2 linked regions of the Pontiella desulfatans genome follow. The protein of the gene in region 1 interacts with the protein of each later gene in a pairwise test. Links are inferred from orthologs where the notes say so. Each region holds a gene or a part of one and is shown on either strand. Other genes may lie near its edges. The genes, in order: E9954_RS18950 and rlmN.

Region 1 (8,878 bases):
AAATGGCGGACAGACGATTTAACAAGGTGGCAGTCTTGAAGGGCGGGATCTCTTCGGAGCGCGAGGTGTCGTTGAAGTCCGGCGCGGCGATCGCGCAGGGCTTGCGCGACGGCGGCTACGACGTCAGCGAGATCGACATTGAAACCAAGGATTTCTCGCTTCCCGCCGGCATCGAGGCGGTCTTTATTGCCCTGCATGGCCAGTTTGGCGAAGACGGCGAAATCCAGCAGCGGTTGGTTGATCTCGGCATGCCCTTCACCGGTTCCGGCGCCGAATCCAGCCGGGTTTCGTTCGATAAGGTTCTGACGCGCGAGTGCCTAATCGCCAACGGTATTCCTGTCGCAAAAGGTGAAGTCATCACCAAGTCGGCCGCCCGCACCCTCCCCGTACCGCTCGTGGTCAAGCCGCCGCGCGAAGGTTCGAGCGTCGGGTGCCATCTGGTTTTCGAAGAGGAGCAGTGGGGCGCCGCCTTTGCCGATGCCGCGCAATATTCCGCCGACGTGCTGGTCGAGGAATATATTCCCGGACGCGAGCTGACCGTCGGCGTGGTCGATGGCCAGGTGCTGCCGGTGGTTGAAATCAAGCCCAAGACCCCGTGGTACGACTTCAAGGCCAAATACATTACCGGCGACACCACCTACGTCTGTCCCGCCGAGCTCGATCCCGATCTGGCAGCCGAGCTGCAGTCCATCGCCCTCCGAACGTTCGACTGCCTCGGGGCCGAGGGCTTCGGCCGCGTCGATTTCCGCCTCTCGCCCGAAAACAAGCCCTACGTGCTCGAGCTCAACGCCATCCCCGGTTTCACCGCCACCAGCCTCCTGCCCAAGGCCGCGCAAGCCGCCGGAATCGGTTTTTCCAAGCTTTGTTGTCGAATCATGGAATGGGCTCATCTATAGTGTTGCGATTGATTCAAGGGTGTAGGAATGGCCGCGCGGAAGAAGACGACAACACGAAAAAAAGCACAGTATGTGCGGGCGAAAAAGCGCGGCGGTGGCGGGTCGGCGCTGATGGCCCAGCGCACGGTGGTGCTGACGATTGCCTGCTGCCTGCTGCTGGCCCTGCTTGTTGGGGTCGTGATGGGCTTCCGTTGGGTCAACCGCAAGCTCTATGCCGAAAACCAGCGTTTCGAAATCCAGAACCTGCTGATTTCCTGCAATGGCAAGCTGACGGAGGAATACATCCGCGAGATGTCCGGCCTGAGCGAGGGCATGAACCTGTTCGAATGCAGCTTCAAGGAGATCGAAGGCAAGTTGCTGGAGGTTTCGATGATCGAGTCGGTCTACCTTGAGCGCAAGTTGCCGAACACGATGATTGTCAAGGTCAAGGAGCGCGTGCCGGTGGCGCAGATCATCGGTCGCCAGGCCACCCGGTACCCGTTCATGGTGGATCGCTACGGGTATGTGATGCCGCATCGGCGCAAGCTGGCGACGCTACCGGTCATCAAGGGGCTCGACATCGACCTGGGGCTGGGGCAGCCGGCCAGCCATAGCGATGTGGAAACCGCGTTGAAGATCGTTGCGATGTGCGAAAGCAGCACCTATCTGCACACCTTTGTTCCGCTGGAAAGCATCGACCTGCAGTATTCCGACTATGTCTACCTCTACCTGAAAAACGGCGTGCGCGCAAAAATCCCGCGCTTCTCGCTCGAGCCCCGTCTCCATAAGCTCGCCTCGGTCATCAAGATCGAAACCGGCCGGGGGCTGAAGGTGAAGACCGTCGATGTCACCCTCGATACGGCCAAGGTGCCTGTAACCTACTATTGATCTTGGAGAAGCATGGCGCTCGAAGCTACGGCAGTTTTGGAAATCGGAACCAGCACCGTCCGCGTAATCGTGGGGGAGCTGCGCGATGACGGTTTTGTGTCGGTCGTCGGGATTGGCGAAGCCGAGTCGCGCGGCATCCGCAAGGGCGAAATCATCAACCGCGACGACGCGATCGCCTGTGTCCGCAAGGCCATCAAGGCGGCCGAGGAAAACCGCCGCAAGGGGATCCAGTCGATCATGCTCGTCACCTCCGGCGGGCAGGCGCTCGCCAAGAAAAGCACCGGCATGCACAAGTTGGTCGATCCGTCCGATAACCAGCTGGCCGAGGTTGTTGAGGAGGACGTCGACGAAGTCGTCGAGCTGGCCCGCAAGGTGGCGCTTCCCGAAAACCGCATGAAGCTGCATACCTTGCAGCAATATTTCCAGATCGACGACTCCATGAACGTCACCAACCCCATCGGAATGGCCGGCGAGGAACTGCGCGTCGACATGCTCACGATCCATGGCAAGCGGAGCGCGGTCGATAACTTCCGGAAGATTGTCGACGATGTGCCGATCACCTGTTCCGATGCCGTCTTCAGCGGCCTTTGCTCCGCCATCGCCGTGGTGAACGACGAGCAGAAGAAAGCCGGGGTGCTCGTCATCGATATCGGCGGGGGCACCACCGACTTTGCCCTCTATCACGACGGCTTCCTCCAGGCGGCCGGTTCCTTCGCGGTCGGGGGCGACCACGTGAGCAACGATATTGCCGTGGGCTTGCAGATTCCCCTGGCCGCCGCCGAGAGCGTCAAGAAGAAGGACGGCAGCGCCCTGACCAACCTGATGGAGCGCGACCACAATATTTCCATTCCGAGCTCAACGCAGGGATTTGGCGGGAAGATGGTCCGTGCGGTGACGCTCAACACGATCATCAACGCCCGCATGGAGGAAATCTTCACCCTCGTGAAGGAGCAGGTGGATCTTCAGTGCCCGAATGTTCCGCTCAGCGCCGGCGTGCTGCTGGTGGGCGGCGGCGCCTTCCTCAATGGGGCGCGCGATCTTGGGCAAAAGGTTTTCAACGTTCCCTGCATGTACGGGAAACCGTCCGATGTCCACGGGCTCTCCTCCGCGAAGGAGGCGCCGCTCTATGCCTGCCATGTCGGGGCCATCCGCTATGCCGCCTCCCTGCGGACCGTCGAAGAAAAACCGCCGCTGGGCAAGCGGTTGCTGCAGCTGTTCTGGGGAGGTGCCCATGAGTGAGCCCGCCAAGGCTGATGGCCGCGGCATCGCCGCGCCCCGCATGTTGGTGATGGGGGTCGGCAGCAGCGGTGTGCGGGCTGTTGCCGCCATGCGCCAACTCAACCCGGGCCTGGATGCCGTGGTGATCGATACCGACACGAAGGTGCTGGAAGCCACCTCGATGGATCGCGTGATCCACGTCGGGGCAACCGTTACCCGCGGCTTCAGTTCCGGTGGCGACGTTGAACTCGGTCGCCAGTCGATTGAAAAGGATTCCTCCAGCATCCGGAACCAGCTGCGGCTGGTGGATCTGCTGGTCATCGTGACCGGGCTTGGAGGGGGAACCGGTTCCGGCGCCGTGCCGGTCATAACCCGGATCGCGCGCGAGGCCGGTTCGCTCGTGTTGGTGATGGCGGGCATGCCTTTCGCCTTCGAAGGCCGTAAAGTCGCCCGGGTTGCGGAGGAGGCGCTGAAGCGAATCCGAACCCATGCCGACGCCATCATCCGTATTTCCAACGAACGGTTGGTCGACCGGTCCGATGCCGAGCTTCCGGCCGAGCAAGCCTATGCCCGCAGCCATCAGGTGATGATGGACGGCATCTGCGGGATCTGGCGCTTGTTGACGAAAAACGGCGTCTGCGGTCTGGACTTTTCCTGCCTGCACACCATGTTGCGCAACTGCGATGGCTATTGCCATTTCGCCAGCGCGGAAGGCTCCGGCGACACCCGGGCGACGCGGGTTGCGGAAGGGTTGGCCAAGCATCGGTTGCTCAACAAGGGCAAGCTGCTGGAGGCGTCCGAAGGGGTTGTGGTTAGCCTCACCGGCGGGCACGACCTGAAGCTGAGTGAAATCGAAGCGGTGATGAACCGTTTGCAGGAGTTGCTGCCGGAGGAGATCTGGCTGAATTTCGGCGTTGTGGTCGACCCTGCTTTCGAAGGGCGCATTTCCGCCATCGCACTGGTGGCCGAGCACTGGAAGGAGCCGCTGGTGGACGATGCCAACCGGCAGATGGGCTTCAGCTTCAACCGGCGCCAGGGTCTGCAACAGGGCGAGCTTCCGCTCGAAACCGCCGGGAAGGGCGAATTCACCTACGTCGATCCAACCATCCATAACAACCAGGATCTCGACGTCCCCGCCTATATCCGCCGCGACATCAAGTTGCCGAGGTAGGGTTGGAGGGGCGGGTTCCACCCCGCCCTAAACCAGTCGAGCGGTGGCCCGGGTGGAACCGGGCCCTCCATCTATTGCATAAAGAAATTGGTGGCGCGCTCGGTGCCGATGGTGGTGTCTTCGCCGTGTCCGGGGAAAACGAGCACGTCGTCGGGCAGCTGCTTGAGCTTGTTGAGCGATTCCTTGAGCTGGCGCGGGTTCCCGCCCGGCAGGTCGGTGCGGCCGCATGATCCCTTGAAAAGCGTGTCGCCGGCAATCAGGATTCCGGGCTCCGGAAACAGGATGCAGCAGCCTCCGGGGGTATGGCCGGGGGTCTCGATGCACTGGAACCGGATGCCGGAAAACTCCCAATCCTTCGCGCTTTCGAGCGGCATGGGGGTGTCGATTCGGGGGCGCGCCGGGACGGGATAGTAGGGGGCGATCTGGTTCGCGGAATCGAAGGCCCAGGCCCAGTCGTTGGAATGCATGGCCACCGGGGCCGGCAAGTTGGCATGCAGCGCGGCCAAGGCGTTGATGTGGTCGGCATGGGCGTGGGTGCAGACATAGGCGGCAACGGTAAGCCCGAGCTTGCCCAGGCGCTGCTCAATCACCTCCGCGTCATCGCCGGGGTCGAGCACAATGGCCTGCTTCGCGTCGTTGTGGACGATGTAGCAGATTTCCTGGAAGGCGCCGGTGGGAATGGCCTCGATATGCATCTATTTTTTCCCCGCGTTCGGCTTTTTGGTATAGGCGCAGTGAATCAGCATGTTGCCGCCGAGCTTGCCGGTGTTGTTGCCCACGGGCTTCACGTTGAGGGTGCGCACATCGTAGCGAACGCCTTGCTGCTGGAGCTCCGCCAGGAAATCGACCATGGCTTCCAGGTCGCTCTGCCACGTGCAGTTGATGGCCAGCTCGAAGAGGTCGCCAATGGGTTTCTCGCTGCGGGGCTGGTTGCGGGTGATGTCCATGCCGTGCTTGTCGGAGATTTGCTTGATCGTTTTCATCAGCTCGGGCGCAACCGACTTTTGCTTGGTGTCGAACACGCGCAGGCCTTTCTGCAGCTCGTTCAATTCGCCGAGCCAGTCTTCCTGCATCTTGATCGCCTTCTGGTTGAAGCTGATCTGCCGTTCCAGTTTTTCAATCTCGGTCGCCTTGGCCTTGTATTCGTCCATCTTGTTGCTGACGATGTACCAGGTCAGCCAAGCCAGCCCTGCGGCGAGCGTCGCAACGCCCAGGATCATTTCGCGTTGGGAAATCTTCATTATTCGGCCTCCTTCGTCGGGAAGGGGAGGGTCACGGAGTACACTGCGCGCCTGACGCCCTTCGTCGTTTTGGTGCTGACCGAAACATCCTTGGTGCCGTCGAACAGGGCCGACTTGTTCAGCGCGGAGAAATAGTCGTTGGCCAGGTCGTCGCTGCGGGCGGTGCCGCGAAGGGAGATGGCCTTGCCCTTGGTGTAGTTGAAGCTCACGAATTCAATGTCGCCGATCGGGAGCAGGCGGGTGACTTCGCGCAGGGTCTCAAGCGAGGAGTCGGAGCGGTCGGTGTATTCCTTGAGCGCCTGGAGCTTTTGCCGGTTTTGCAAGGCTTGTTCCGCCGCCGGGCGGATCGCCTCGGCATCGGCCTGGATGCCGGCGAGCTGTACGTCGCGCACCTTGTAGATGCCGAAGAACACCAGCAGCACCATCACCCAAATGGCGGCGATGCCGGCCGAAATGATGGTGAATTTCTTGCGCAGTTGCTTGCGCTGTTCGTGCTCGATCCATTCGCGCGGGATCAGCTCGATGCGGTTTTCGGCGTGCAGGGCGCGCTCGACGATGCCTTGGGACAGCGGGGGGAGCATCCCGAGATCGTGGTGCTCCACCCGGATGCCCGACTTTTCCGACAGCTTGGTGAGGAGTGCGTCGGGAATCTCGCCAAAGCTCCAGAACTGGATAACCGATGGCGTTTCCAGTTCGTGTTCGGTATCGAGCATGGTGAGGGTGTAGCCGATCTCGTAGACGAGTTCCTCGACCACGTTCATGTCGCCGGTATCCTCCTGGAGCGAGCGGAAGGCGATGGGGATGCCCTCGTTCATGACGGTGAGGGAAAAATCGATTTGATCGTCGATGATCAGGATTTCGCATCCGCGATCCCGCAATTGTTCCTTGCCCCGCAGGAGCTCGAGCCAGCCGAGGATCCGGGCGTCGATGCTGTGGATGCGCACCCCTTTTTTCTCGAAGGTGTCTCCGATGGCATCGATGCACGCGCGTTTGGCGCCGGCCATCAGGACGTCGGCACTTTCGCCGTTGTCTCGCAGGATTTCGTGGGCAATCGCAAGCTGGTCGATGGGGAAGGGGGAAACCTTGTCGATCTGGAAGCCGACCATGTTGGCGATTTCGGAAGGATCGGAGGTGGGGAACTCCATGGTGCGCATGAGCAGCTCGGAGGTGCGCAGCGCCGCGGTAACATCGCCAGCGAGATGCTCGATGAGCTGCTCGGGCAGTTGGATGGCCGCAATCGACTCTTCCAGGTTTTCCTCGGGGAGGGCAACGGCGTGCGCGCGTTGCTCAACGAGTTCGTTGCCATCCTGCTTGATCTTCAGGGTGGTCCATTCGATGCCGTCCGGGGTGCGGCATGCTGCTGTGATGATCTTATCGCGTATTCGCATTGTTCTTGACCGGTCCTTCGTTCCAATAGACCACTACCGAGTCCTTGTCTTTGAGCGCAACAATGCACTCGATCTGGTATTGGTTGCCGAATATATCTCCAACAGACGTTACCTTTACGAAAGTACTTTGCAATTTAAATTTGTTTCCATCGGCCCCCACGTCGCCGAGGCTCTTGATGCCATCGTCGAGCGTGTCTTTCTCGCCATCCTCGCCCATGCGGGCCTCGAACACGCTTTCAAGCTCCCAATCCTCGTATTCGGAGTAGCTTAGCAAGACATCGGCCGTGGCCGAATTCAGGTTCACCTTGCCGTCGCCCCAGACCGTCAGCTTGTCGGCGATGCCGATGATTTCGTCGCCCTCCTCGTCGGCGGAGCGGCCATAGAGGATGTCCGGCCCCCAGTTCTTGATGAGCAGCAGCTCCTCGACGCTGTCGAGCGGGCCGTTTTTCACGGGATAGCCCCGTTCCTCGTAGAACTCGTCGTCCGACTCGGCGCCGTTGAGGCCATGCAGGTCGTTTTCGTCCTTCCAGTCCTCGAGGCAGTCGATCATGGCATCCCAGTCGGAGGAGGGGACATTGGCGAACTCGAGCATATCCATCCATTGTTCGCGCGTCAGCAGGTTGACGTTGCGGCCGTTTTCCGCCGGTTCGACGGTGACGGTAAACTTGCCGCCATCTTCGAATTCAATGGTGGACGGGGCGGGGAGGCCGCGCTGGATGTAGAGGGCGGCCTGCATGAAACCGTCCTTGTCCTCGTCCATGTCCTCGATTTCCATCTCCTTGGCGTCTTTGTGCGCGTCGAGCAGGGCTCGGCCATATTCAAGGCCGGAGCGGGCCATCATTTCGGCCCGGTATTTCTTGCGCTTGTGCGAAACCAGCATGGCCTCCAGCTGCACCTCGAACGCAAACGAACCTACGATCAGCGAAAGGATGATGAGCACCCAAAGCGCCACCAGTAGCGCGGCGCCTTCCTTTTTTCGGTTGGAGCGAGGGTTCGTCATCGTTTGTTCGAGTTGATGATGGTGGTGTTTTTGGCGCCTCCGGAGGTGGAGGTGGTGCCTGAGTTGCCAGATGTGATGGAGGGGCCCGCAAGCTTTTCCTTGACCGATTTGGCCACCGGAATTTCGACCGTGCGGGAAAATTCGATGGGTTCCTCCTTTTCATCGGAGGATGCCACGAAGATCGTCAGCAGGATCCGCTCGGGGATGGAGTTTTCCGGTTCCCATTCCTCCGTCCAGTCCTCGGACTCCTCGTCCCAGAACATGATTTCCAGCCCTTGGATAACGCGGGAGACGAGGATGGGGTCGACGTCGTATTCATCCTCGAACTCCTCGTCGTCGGCGATGGCCGGCATGGCCACGGCAAACAGGGCCTGTTCGCCCCCCTCGTCGTCGATGTAGAGTTTAACCCGGTGCGGCCCTTCCGCAAAGGGCGAGTCGGCCGGCATGAAGGCGGAGCTGGAGGTCACGAAGCTGATCATGTCGGCCGGCAGGCCGCCGGACGAGCCTTTGTCGAACTTGAAGGCGTAGGTCTTGCGCGGATTGTAGAAATAGATGGTGGAATTCACGGCCGCCATGAGCTGCCCCATCGCAAAGTCGCCATGCTTGATGCCGTCGATCACCTCTGAACCGCGCTTCCATCCCCGGATGGTTCCGCTGAACGCCTGGAACGCCATCGACATCGCGATGGTCAGAATAATCATCGCCACCATCAGCTCCAGCAGGGTGAATCCACACTTGGCCTTATTCAGTTGGTTCGTTTCAGGTTTCACGTTTCAATCTAGTTTCCCTTGACCGAGCTCGTTACGCTTTCCGCATCGGGGGCATATTTGAAAACGGTGATTGCCTCGAAGGCGTCGCGGCCCTTTTCCGACCACTGGATGCGGGTTGTCACCTCGAAAAGGCCGGGGCGCTCCTCTTCATCGACCATCAGGATTTCCCGGAACCAGGTATACCCCTCGACATCATCGAAATCGCCATCCTCGGTCATTTCATCCATATCGACGCTTTCGATCGGATTCTCGATGTCCACCCGCTGGATCAATCCGCGCGCCACATCGCGGTTGCGCGCGGTGCGCACCACCGAAAGGCACCGAGCC
Region 2 (8,827 bases), on another replicon or contig:
ACACCGAGGAAGAGCGCTCACAGATTACCGAGGAGATGATGACGCAATATTTCAGTCATCCTCTCGTCACCGGATTCAATGCCTGGAATGCCATCAACGATGATACCGAAGCGCTGGTCGACTACGCTGGAAGACCCACCATCCATGGACTGGTTTGGTACTACCTCCACCGGATCCGCTTCAACACCGATGCCACCCTCGCTTCGGGTCTTGATGGCCGCACCGGCCTGCGCGCCTTCAAGGGCGAGTACGATATCACCGTGACCTATCAGGGGCAGGAATATGCCTCTGCCCTGTCCCTAACCAACGATGAATCGGTCGTCTTCAGTTTGGTTTCATCCGTAGCTGACGATCCGAACACCTCCGAGGTGGTCGATGCCTGGCACTACGACGGGCTGACGAATGGGGCAGGGCTGGCGCAGGGGGTCAGCACCGGCGTGGTGGGTGGTGTGTTCTTCAACAACAATGCTCTCGCGTCCATCGGGAACGGGACGGTGCGCTGGCGGTCCGATGGTGTTGCAGACAGCATGTACCAAGGCAAGGATAGCTCCTCCTACGACGGGGCAAGCAACGGCCTCTTCCAATTGTCGGTCGATTTCCTCGATGCCGACTTCACGGCGACATCCGCTTTGTCCAACGGAACCGGACGGGTGAATTATGGGATCAAGGACGGCAGTGGAAACGATGCCTACTTCCGCCTGACCTTTGTCAGCGGCGGAGGATCAAATGCCCAATACCGACTGGAGGTGAAGGACGCCCTCAACAACAATTTGAACGTGGCCTCTTTCTCCGGAACCACGCTGGATCATCTGGCGGTGCGTGCCGTCTACGATCTGGCTGCCAGCGGCTCCGCCGGATCATTCAAGGTCTACTATCGCAAGAACGGCGCCTCAGAGGTGCTGGCGCATACCGGCCAGCTGGTGGCCGGATTCGCGCTTGATCAATTGCGTGCCGTGGTGCAGACCTACAATGGTGGTGCCAACTGGGCCGCCGGCGACCAACTCTTTACCGACAACCTCGTGCTCCGCAAGCTCGGCGATCCGCCGCCGCCCCCCAGCGAAACCGTGATCGACGGCTGGTATTTCGACGGGCTGGCCAACGGGGCGGGGCTTTCCGAGGCGCTTAGCGTGGGGGCCGTGGGGGGCGCGGCCTTCGGGGACGATGCCATTGTTTCGATCTCGAACAATGCCACGCGCTGGGCGTGGGACGGCGCCGATCCCTCGGCATTCAAGACCACCGCGCCTTCGAGCCAGGCAGGCGCCACCTCCGGTTTGTTCCAGGTGGGCTGGGACTATGTCTCGGCCGACTTCGCCAACACGGATGCCGCCGATGGGTCGGCCAACATCGGCTTCGGCATCCGCTCCGAGGCCGACGGCAACCAGGATGCGGCCTTCCGCCTCCGCTACGACGGAACCGCCAACGAGTTCCTGCTGCAGCTCACCGATGCCAACGGCGCGAACCAGACCCTGGCCACCTTTGCCGGAAACCAACTCACCAATCTCAGCGTTCGCATGGTGCTCGATCTCGATAGCCGGGGTGCGGCCGGTTCTCTCAAGCTCTTCTACACACCGAATGGCGGCGGCGAAATGGCGGGCACGGTGGCCGGCATGCTGCACCCCTTGTTCCGGATCGACCTGCTGCGCTATGCCGTGCAGACCACCAACGGCGGAACGGCCTGGGCGCTTGGCGATGCGGCCATCACCGACAACCTCGTGTTCTCGTTGCTGACGGCCACCGCGACACCCGCATCGCTCTATGAAGATTGGCTGGCGGACTATCCTTCCGTTGGAAGCACCAACATCGAAGACAATCTTCTTTTCTATGCCTTCGGCGCCAATCCAACCAATCCGGCAACCACCGGCAACTGGCCGGAATACCAGGTCGTTGAGGGCGGGCTGGAGTATGTCCACTACGAGCGCAACGATGCCGAGGCGCGCGGTCTTGGCTATGTTGTCGAAACCACCGGCGACCTTTCCGGTTCCTGGACAAACGGCGGCTTCGTCTTCGTGGGTGCGGGCGGATCCGGTGCCGCGTTCAATGTTGTCACGAATCGGCTGCCGGTCGCAGCCGGCGCCGGCTTCATTCGCGTGAATGTCGAATACAACCCTTGATTTCAATAGAGAACAGGAGAAAAGCAATGAAGAGAAATACCGTGTTGTTGATGAGTGCCGCCATGGGGGCGCAGTGCGCAATGGCATCCATTACCACAACCTATTCAAACCTCGGCAACATGTCCGCAAGCGTTGGGGCATTAACCAATGCGCTGACCGTTGCGGCGGGCGATGTGGTTGTGATGGTGGGTGCAACCAACAAAAAGAAAAGCGTGAACAAGCTCACCTTCACCTCATCGGCGGGTACGTTCGTGGATCTGGATACGGCCACCCAGCTGGCCAACGATGCCAACCCAAACTCCTACCTGAGCTACTTGGTCATCGATACGGCCGGCACCTACGACTTTATCGGAACCACCGATGTGCTGGGCATGACCGCGACGGTGGGGGCCTACAAGCTGTCGGCCGACAGTGGCCTGATCGAACTCGCGGCCTACAATGCGAAAAGCTACAACATGGCGGTCGGAGAGTCGCGGTCGATCACCAATTTCATGGGGTGGGGGTCCAACGCCAATGCGGGCGACTACGACGGAATTGCAACCATCGGTGTTGGCTCCTCGCTGCGGGGAACGATTTCCAATACCGATTCGGTCGGCGGCTTTTTCCTGGACATCGATAAATCCGGCAAGCGTCTTGCCGGATATTCCGACCGCTCCGGCGAGGTCAACGTCAAGCATATCTGGGACATCACCAACGCCGATGCGGCCAATGCCGAGAGCGGGGGGATTTCCGGCGCGGCCTTCGCCGAGGTGATTCCGGAACCGGCAACCCTGGGATTCGTCGTTCTGAGCGGCGCGGCCATTCTGTTTATTCGCCGCCGGTTCATGGTTTAGGCGTTACGGCGTGCGCGCGAGCTGAAGCGCCAATTGAACGGCTTGCTTTGCCGATTCGGCAACGTGGATGCCGGGGTCGGGGTGGCCTTCGCGGGAGACCGTCCAGGTGTGGAGCCCGACGACGGGGACTTTGAGGCGCAGGGCGAAGGCGATTTCGGAGAGGGTGCCGTAGGCGCCGTGGACGGCGATGACGGCATCGCAGGAGCGAACGAGCAGGGCGTTGCGGTAGGCCCCGAGGTCGGTGGGGATGCCGATGTCGATGAATTCGTTGGCCGTGGTTTTGTCGGTGCCGGGCAGGATGCCGACGGTCTGGCCTCCGGCGGACTTGGCCCCTTCGGCGGCGGCGCGCATCATGCCGTCGAGCCCGCCGCAAAAGAGGATGGCCCCGGCTTTCGCGATTTCCTGGCCGACCTCCACGCCCAGCCGGTATTGCTCTTCGGTGGTCGTGTGCGGCCCCAGCACTCCAAGGTGAATTTTCATAAAACGCAGTTTATTGTTTCAAGTTTCAGGTTTCAAGTTTCCTTCGTTTCTGCCTTACTCCGCCGCGTTATGGAAACAGGCGAAAAACAATTCATCCACGGCATCTTTCTTTCCGAGCTGGAGGAGTGGATCGTGGCGGCGGGCGAGAAAAAGTTCCGCGCGAAGCAGATCTGGCAGTGGCTCTACCACCACGAGGTGCAGGGCTGGGGCGAAATGAAGAACATTCCGCAGGCGTTGCGCGACAGGCTGGAGGCCGCCTTTGTCTTCCAGGCCTTGGAAAAGGTGGAGGTGCAGGAGTCGAGCACCGGCACCCGCAAGATCTTGAGCCGGCTGGTGGATGGCGAGCTGATCGAGGAGGTGCTCATTCCCGCGCCCGACCGCCGCACGGTTTGCGTGTCGAGCCAGGTGGGTTGCATGTTTGGCTGCGCCTTTTGCGCCAGCGGGCAGCTGGGCGTGAAGCGCAACCTGAAGGCCGGCGAGATCGTCGGCGAGGCGCTGGCCGCCCAGCGCGAATATGGCGACCGCATCACCAACCTGGTTTTCATGGGGATCGGCGAGCCGTTCGATAACTACGACGAAGTCATGCGGGCCGTCCGCATCCTCAACGATCCCGACGGCTTCTGCCTGGGTGCGCGCCGCATCACCATCAGCACCTGCGGGGTGGTGCCGGGCATCCAGCGGCTGGAAAACGAGGGCTTGCAGGTGGAGCTCTCGGTTTCGTTGCATGCGCCATCGGAAACGGTTCGCGATTCGCTCATGCCGGTGAACCAGTCGTGGCCGCTCGAGGAACTCATGGAGGTTTGCCGCCTCTATACCCGGAACACCAAGCGCATCATCACCTTCGAATACACCATGATCCGCGATGTGAACGACTCGCAAGAGGACTGCCGCGAGCTGATCGGATTGCTCACGAAATTCCCGTGCCGCGTGAACCTGATCCCGCTCAGCGAGATCGAGGAATACGAAGGAAAAACCTCCGCGCGGGAAACGGTTGAGTATTTCATCAAGCAACTCGAACGGGCCGGCATCAATACCACCGTCCGCTGGTCGAAGGGCGTGGATGTCAACGCCGCATGCGGCCAGCTGCGCAGTAAATCGATGGGAAAGAGTTTGCGGGATTCGTAGACCTTGCGCCTGGAATTTCATACCTTGTTCGCGTGGTTATGAGATGGCTCCTCCATAGAATCGTTGTCGCGGCGTGCGTGCTGGCATGCGCCGGATGCGCTTCCATGAAAACGGACGACGAAGGGATCGTCTACAAGGTCAAGATCAAGGGGGCCAAGGACGGCACGGTGAAGAAGGCCATCAAGGAAACCGCCATGACCGTCACGATGCGCAGGCGTCCTCCTTCGACCGTCGGCCAGTTGCGCCACCGCATGGAAAAGGATATTACCCGCATCGAAACCATCCTCGAATCGCGCGGCTACTATGACGGCAAGGTGACGATGGATCTCGATGTGGAGGAGAGTCCGCCACGCGTCTACATCCGGGTGGACCAAGGCGAGCAATACCGCTTCCGCAACGTCGAGTTGCGTTTTTCGGGGGAACCGGACGAACTGTTGCAGAAGATCAAGCCAATGGTGCGCCGGAAAAACCGGGTGGTGGCGGCCAACGTGTTCGGGGAGCAGCAGCGCATCCTGGATTTGATGAAGCGCCGGGGCTACCCGTTCCCCAAGCTGGCGCGGCGCACCATCGCGGTGGATCGTGAAAACAAAAAGGTCGATCTGTTGCTGGAGTTCGATCCCGGCCTGCTGGCCTATTTCGGCCCGGTGGTGGTTGAGGGGTTGGAAAGCCTGGAACCCAAATATATCCACCGCCAGGTTCCCTGGCGGGAGGGGCGCCGCTACGACGACAAGGATGTCCACGATTTCGAAACCAAGCTGCTCGGTAGCGGCTTGTTCGGTTCGGCGCGCGTTTCCCCGCAACAGCCCTCCGCCGAGACCAATGCCATTCCCATCCGGGTGGCCGTGAACGAGCGCGACCAACGAACCATCCGGCTGGGCGTGAACTATTCCGATATCGGCCCTGGCGGCCGGATCTATTGGGAGCACCGCAATGTCTTTGGCGGCGGCGAGCGGCTGGAATCGTCCCTGGGCTGGAACCCCATCGAGACCGAGCTGGAAGGCAAGCTGACCCGTTCCGGCTTTCTCGATGCCAACCAGTCGTTGGTTCTGGATATCACGGCAACCATCGAAACCCCGGATGCCTACGATGCCGAAAAGGTTCGCGCCGGCGGCATGGTGCTGCGCGATTTCACCGCCAAGATCCAGGGCGGTCTTGGCCTGGGATACTCGTTCTCCAAGGTGGAGCAGTTCGACTTGGTTGATCGCTATGCCTACGTGCTCTTTCCCTTGCAGGCGGTGTTCGACTATCGCGACGACCGGCTGAACCCCATGCGCGGCCACCAGCTGTTCGGCCGGTCAACCTGGTTCGAGGACACCCATGGGAACGACTCGTTCCTCAAGACCTATCTCGAGGGCCGCGACTACTTCCTGCTCTGGGACAAATACCGCCTGTCGAGCGCGCTGCGCCTAACCCTCGGAAGCATCGATGGCGGAGCGATTGATTCGGTGCCGGCCGACGAACGCTACTATGCCGGCGGCGGCGGCTCCATCCGCGGCTACGAATACCAGGCGGTCGGTCCCAAGCTGGACGGCACCCCGACCGGCGGCGACAAGCTGCTGGAGTTTTCGGCGGAGCTGCGCATGCAGCCCGGCAACCGGTTGGGCTATGTGGTCTTCATCGACGGCGGCACGGTCTACAACGATCTGCTGCACGACGAAAACCGGTCGTTGCGCTACGGTGCCGGAATCGGCTTGCGCTGGTTCACCACCATCGGCCCCTTGCGCGCCGACATGGCCTATCCGCTCAATGCCGACGATTCGCAGGTTGAACGCGTACAGTTCTACATTAGTTTGGGGCAGGCCTTTTAGAATGACGAATAACGAACAGGGAATGTCGAATTCCGAAGTGCGATGAAGAAACGAATATCCAGGCTATTGAAGCTGTTGCTGCTTCTGGCGTTGTTGCCGGTGCTCCTGTTCGCCTTGATCCAGACGCCGCCGGGCAAGACGGCGGTGGCCTCTGCGTTGTCGAAGCTGTTGAGTTCGCCGGATCATCTGGATGTCCGGATCGGGGGGATCACCGGATGGATCCCCGGCGATCTGAACATCGCCGAATTCGAAATCGGCGATGGGCACGGGGTGTGGCTTTCCGCCCGCAACCTGCATTGCCGCTGGATGATCCGCGAGCTGCTGGACGAGCGCATCCGGTTTGCCCGGCTCGGGGCGGAGGAAATCGTGCTGCACCGGTTCCCTAAATCCGGTGGCCGCCCGGTGGCCGGGCCGCGGGAACGAACCGAGTTCCAGCCGTATGAAATGCATTTGGACGGGCTCAATATCAAGCGCTTCAGGCTGGAACGCGGCGTGGCCGGAATTCCATTGGAATACACCGTGCACTCCGGAGGCATTGCCTATCTTTCTTCGGGCCGGTTGAATGGTGAGCTGATGGTCGGTGGCGATGCCGAAGGGCGGGTGGAACTCGATGCCCTGCTGACCGGATGTGCGGAGGACAACCTGGGGATCAAGGTTGCGCTGCAGCAGATGTCGAATCCAACCTTTGGGCTCGATGGATTGTCGGGACAGGGCTCGGCCACCATCAATGCACAAGGTGTCGAGGCGCGGATTGAGGCCGATGTGGGCGAGGCCGGCCGGCTCGGGCGAATCTCGACGATGCTGCAGTTTGCCGGCAGCAACTTGCGCCTCCGGCAGTTTGAATTCATCCATACGGACTATTCCGCCATCGGCGAGCTGGCGCTGGCGTTCTCGCCCGGGCTGATCGATGTGTCGCTCGATTCCTCGTTCACCGATGCCAGCACCAACCACTACGGAATCCACGGCCTGGTTGCGGTTTCGACGAGCAACGGAACCTGGGGGGTGGATGTTGGAACGCTGGAAATCGAGGGGTGGAATGCCGTGGCCTTTACCTTGGCCGGCACCGTGGATCCGGAACAGGTCTCGCTAAGTGGCGCCTTGAAGGAGTTCGATGTTGCCCTGCTGCCGATCGCCGGTAGCTCCAACTTTACCGGAACGGTGCGGGGCGATATTTCGGTGACGGGATCGTTGGCAGATCCCTCCGTCGTTGCCGGCGTGCGGGTGGAGGGATTTTCCAGTGCGCAGGAGGCGCTCGATGAACTTCCGGAGCTCGACTTCGGCATCAACGCCGGTGTGAAGGATGGCCGGCTGTTCGCTGACACCACGTTGACGAACTATGCCAGCGGGCACTTTGCCGCAAGCGCTGCCATTCCGTGTGGTTTTTCCATTGCGCCGTTCCACTTCAAACCATCCCTCCGCGCGGCCGACGCCCGCGTGGAAGCCGACCTGGATCTGGGCATCTTTAACCAGCTGGCCATGTTCCAGAACCAGTTGATCGGGGGATTGCTCACCACCGAAATAACCTATTCCAACCAGACGCCCAATGGATATCTCTGGATCGCGGATGGCCGCTACGAGCACTATGACTGGGGCATCCTTTTCCGCGATTTCGATGCCGGCTTCAATGCTGTTCCGGGGGGCTTCGAGGTTGGCCATGCCATCGCCACCGACGGGGCCTCGGGGGCGGTTGGAATGGAAGGCGGTCTGGGCAAGGGAGGGCTTGATCTGCAGTTGGTGTTCGATGGTGCGAACATTATCCGGCGCGACGAAATCGAGGCAAAGGTCTCCGGCCTGCTTAAGGTGGAGGGCAGTCCGTTCCATCCGGATATCAGCGGGACGCTCGTTATCGACCGCGCCGAAATCCTGCTCGACAACATTCCTTCCGCACCTCCGCCGGTTCTAACCAATTTGGAGGAGCAACCGACCAATGCCGTGGCCGTGGCCGGGCAAAAGGTGCGGAAGCCGCCTCCGGTTGGGTTGGATGTGCGCGTCGAGCTCCCCCAGGTGTTCGTGAATGCATCCATGATCGAGACGCTGCTGGTGGGCAACCTGCTCATCACCGATACCCCGCGCGGGGTTTCCGTGAAGGGCAAGATCGAGCCCCGCCGCGGATTCGTGAACTTTATCGGCAAGAAGTTCCGTTTCACCGATGGCGACATTGTGTTTGACGGGGCGGTGCCGACGGAGGCCATCCTCGACAACCTGACATCGGAATATTCCCGCCGCGATGTAACCGCGCGCCTGGTGCTCAATGGCCGGGCGAACGATCCTCGTTTCAGGCTGGAGTCGACGCCCGCCATGCCGGAGGACGAAGTGCTCTCCCACGTGCTTTTCAATCGCGATACCAGCTCGATCTCGCCCTACCAGGCCTATCAGATCGCCGCCGCCGCACGGCAGCTTTCCGGGGGCTTGAATGGCCCGGGCTTCATGTACCAGGTGCGCCAGGCCGTGGGGGTCGATACCCTCGAGT

Evidence for each region.
Region 2: the proteins of E9954_RS18950 (region 1) and rlmN interact in binary tests that used the Escherichia coli proteins (3 or more experiments, as listed by UniProt). The link is inferred for Pontiella desulfatans from one-to-one orthologs.

Annotation. Positions count from the first base shown.
Region 1 is NZ_CAAHFG010000002.1:786,875-795,752, forward strand. Bases 2,074-5,073 are described here. They hold E9954_RS18950 (cell division protein FtsZ), read left to right. Parts: upstream 2,074-2,994; coding sequence 2,995-4,152; downstream 4,153-5,073. Other genes in these bases: ftsA (cell division protein FtsA), read left to right, coding at 2,074-3,002; E9954_RS18955 (MBL fold metallo-hydrolase), read right to left, coding at 4,224-4,847; E9954_RS18960 (hypothetical protein), read right to left, coding at 4,848-5,073. Also shown: E9954_RS18935 (D-alanine--D-alanine ligase), read left to right, coding at 3-896; E9954_RS18940 (cell division protein FtsQ/DivIB), read left to right, coding at 924-1,763; more of ftsA, read left to right, coding at 1,776-2,073; more of E9954_RS18960, read right to left, coding at 5,074-5,393; E9954_RS18965 (PilN domain-containing protein), read right to left, coding at 5,393-6,781; E9954_RS18970 (type II secretion system minor pseudopilin), read right to left, coding at 6,765-7,781; E9954_RS18975 (PulJ/GspJ family protein), read right to left, coding at 7,778-8,551; E9954_RS18980 (prepilin-type N-terminal cleavage/methylation domain-containing protein), read right to left, coding at 8,560-8,878. UniProt on the Escherichia coli protein: Essential cell division protein that forms a contractile ring structure (Z ring) at the future cell division site. The regulation of the ring assembly controls the timing and the location of cell division.
Region 2 is NZ_CAAHFG010000001.1:618,561-627,387, forward strand. What follows is about bases 2,573-5,521. They hold rlmN (23S rRNA (adenine(2503)-C(2))-methyltransferase RlmN), read left to right. Parts: upstream 2,573-3,493; coding sequence 3,494-4,549; downstream 4,550-5,521. Other genes in these bases: E9954_RS02355 (hypothetical protein), read left to right, coding at 2,573-2,944; E9954_RS02360 (TIGR00725 family protein), read right to left, coding at 2,948-3,424; E9954_RS02370 (autotransporter assembly complex protein TamA), read left to right, coding at 4,654-5,521. In the rest of the region: E9954_RS02350 (endo-1,4-beta-xylanase), read left to right, coding at 1-2,111; more of E9954_RS02355, read left to right, coding at 2,138-2,572; more of E9954_RS02370, read left to right, coding at 5,522-6,357; E9954_RS02375 (translocation/assembly module TamB domain-containing protein), read left to right, coding at 6,400-8,827.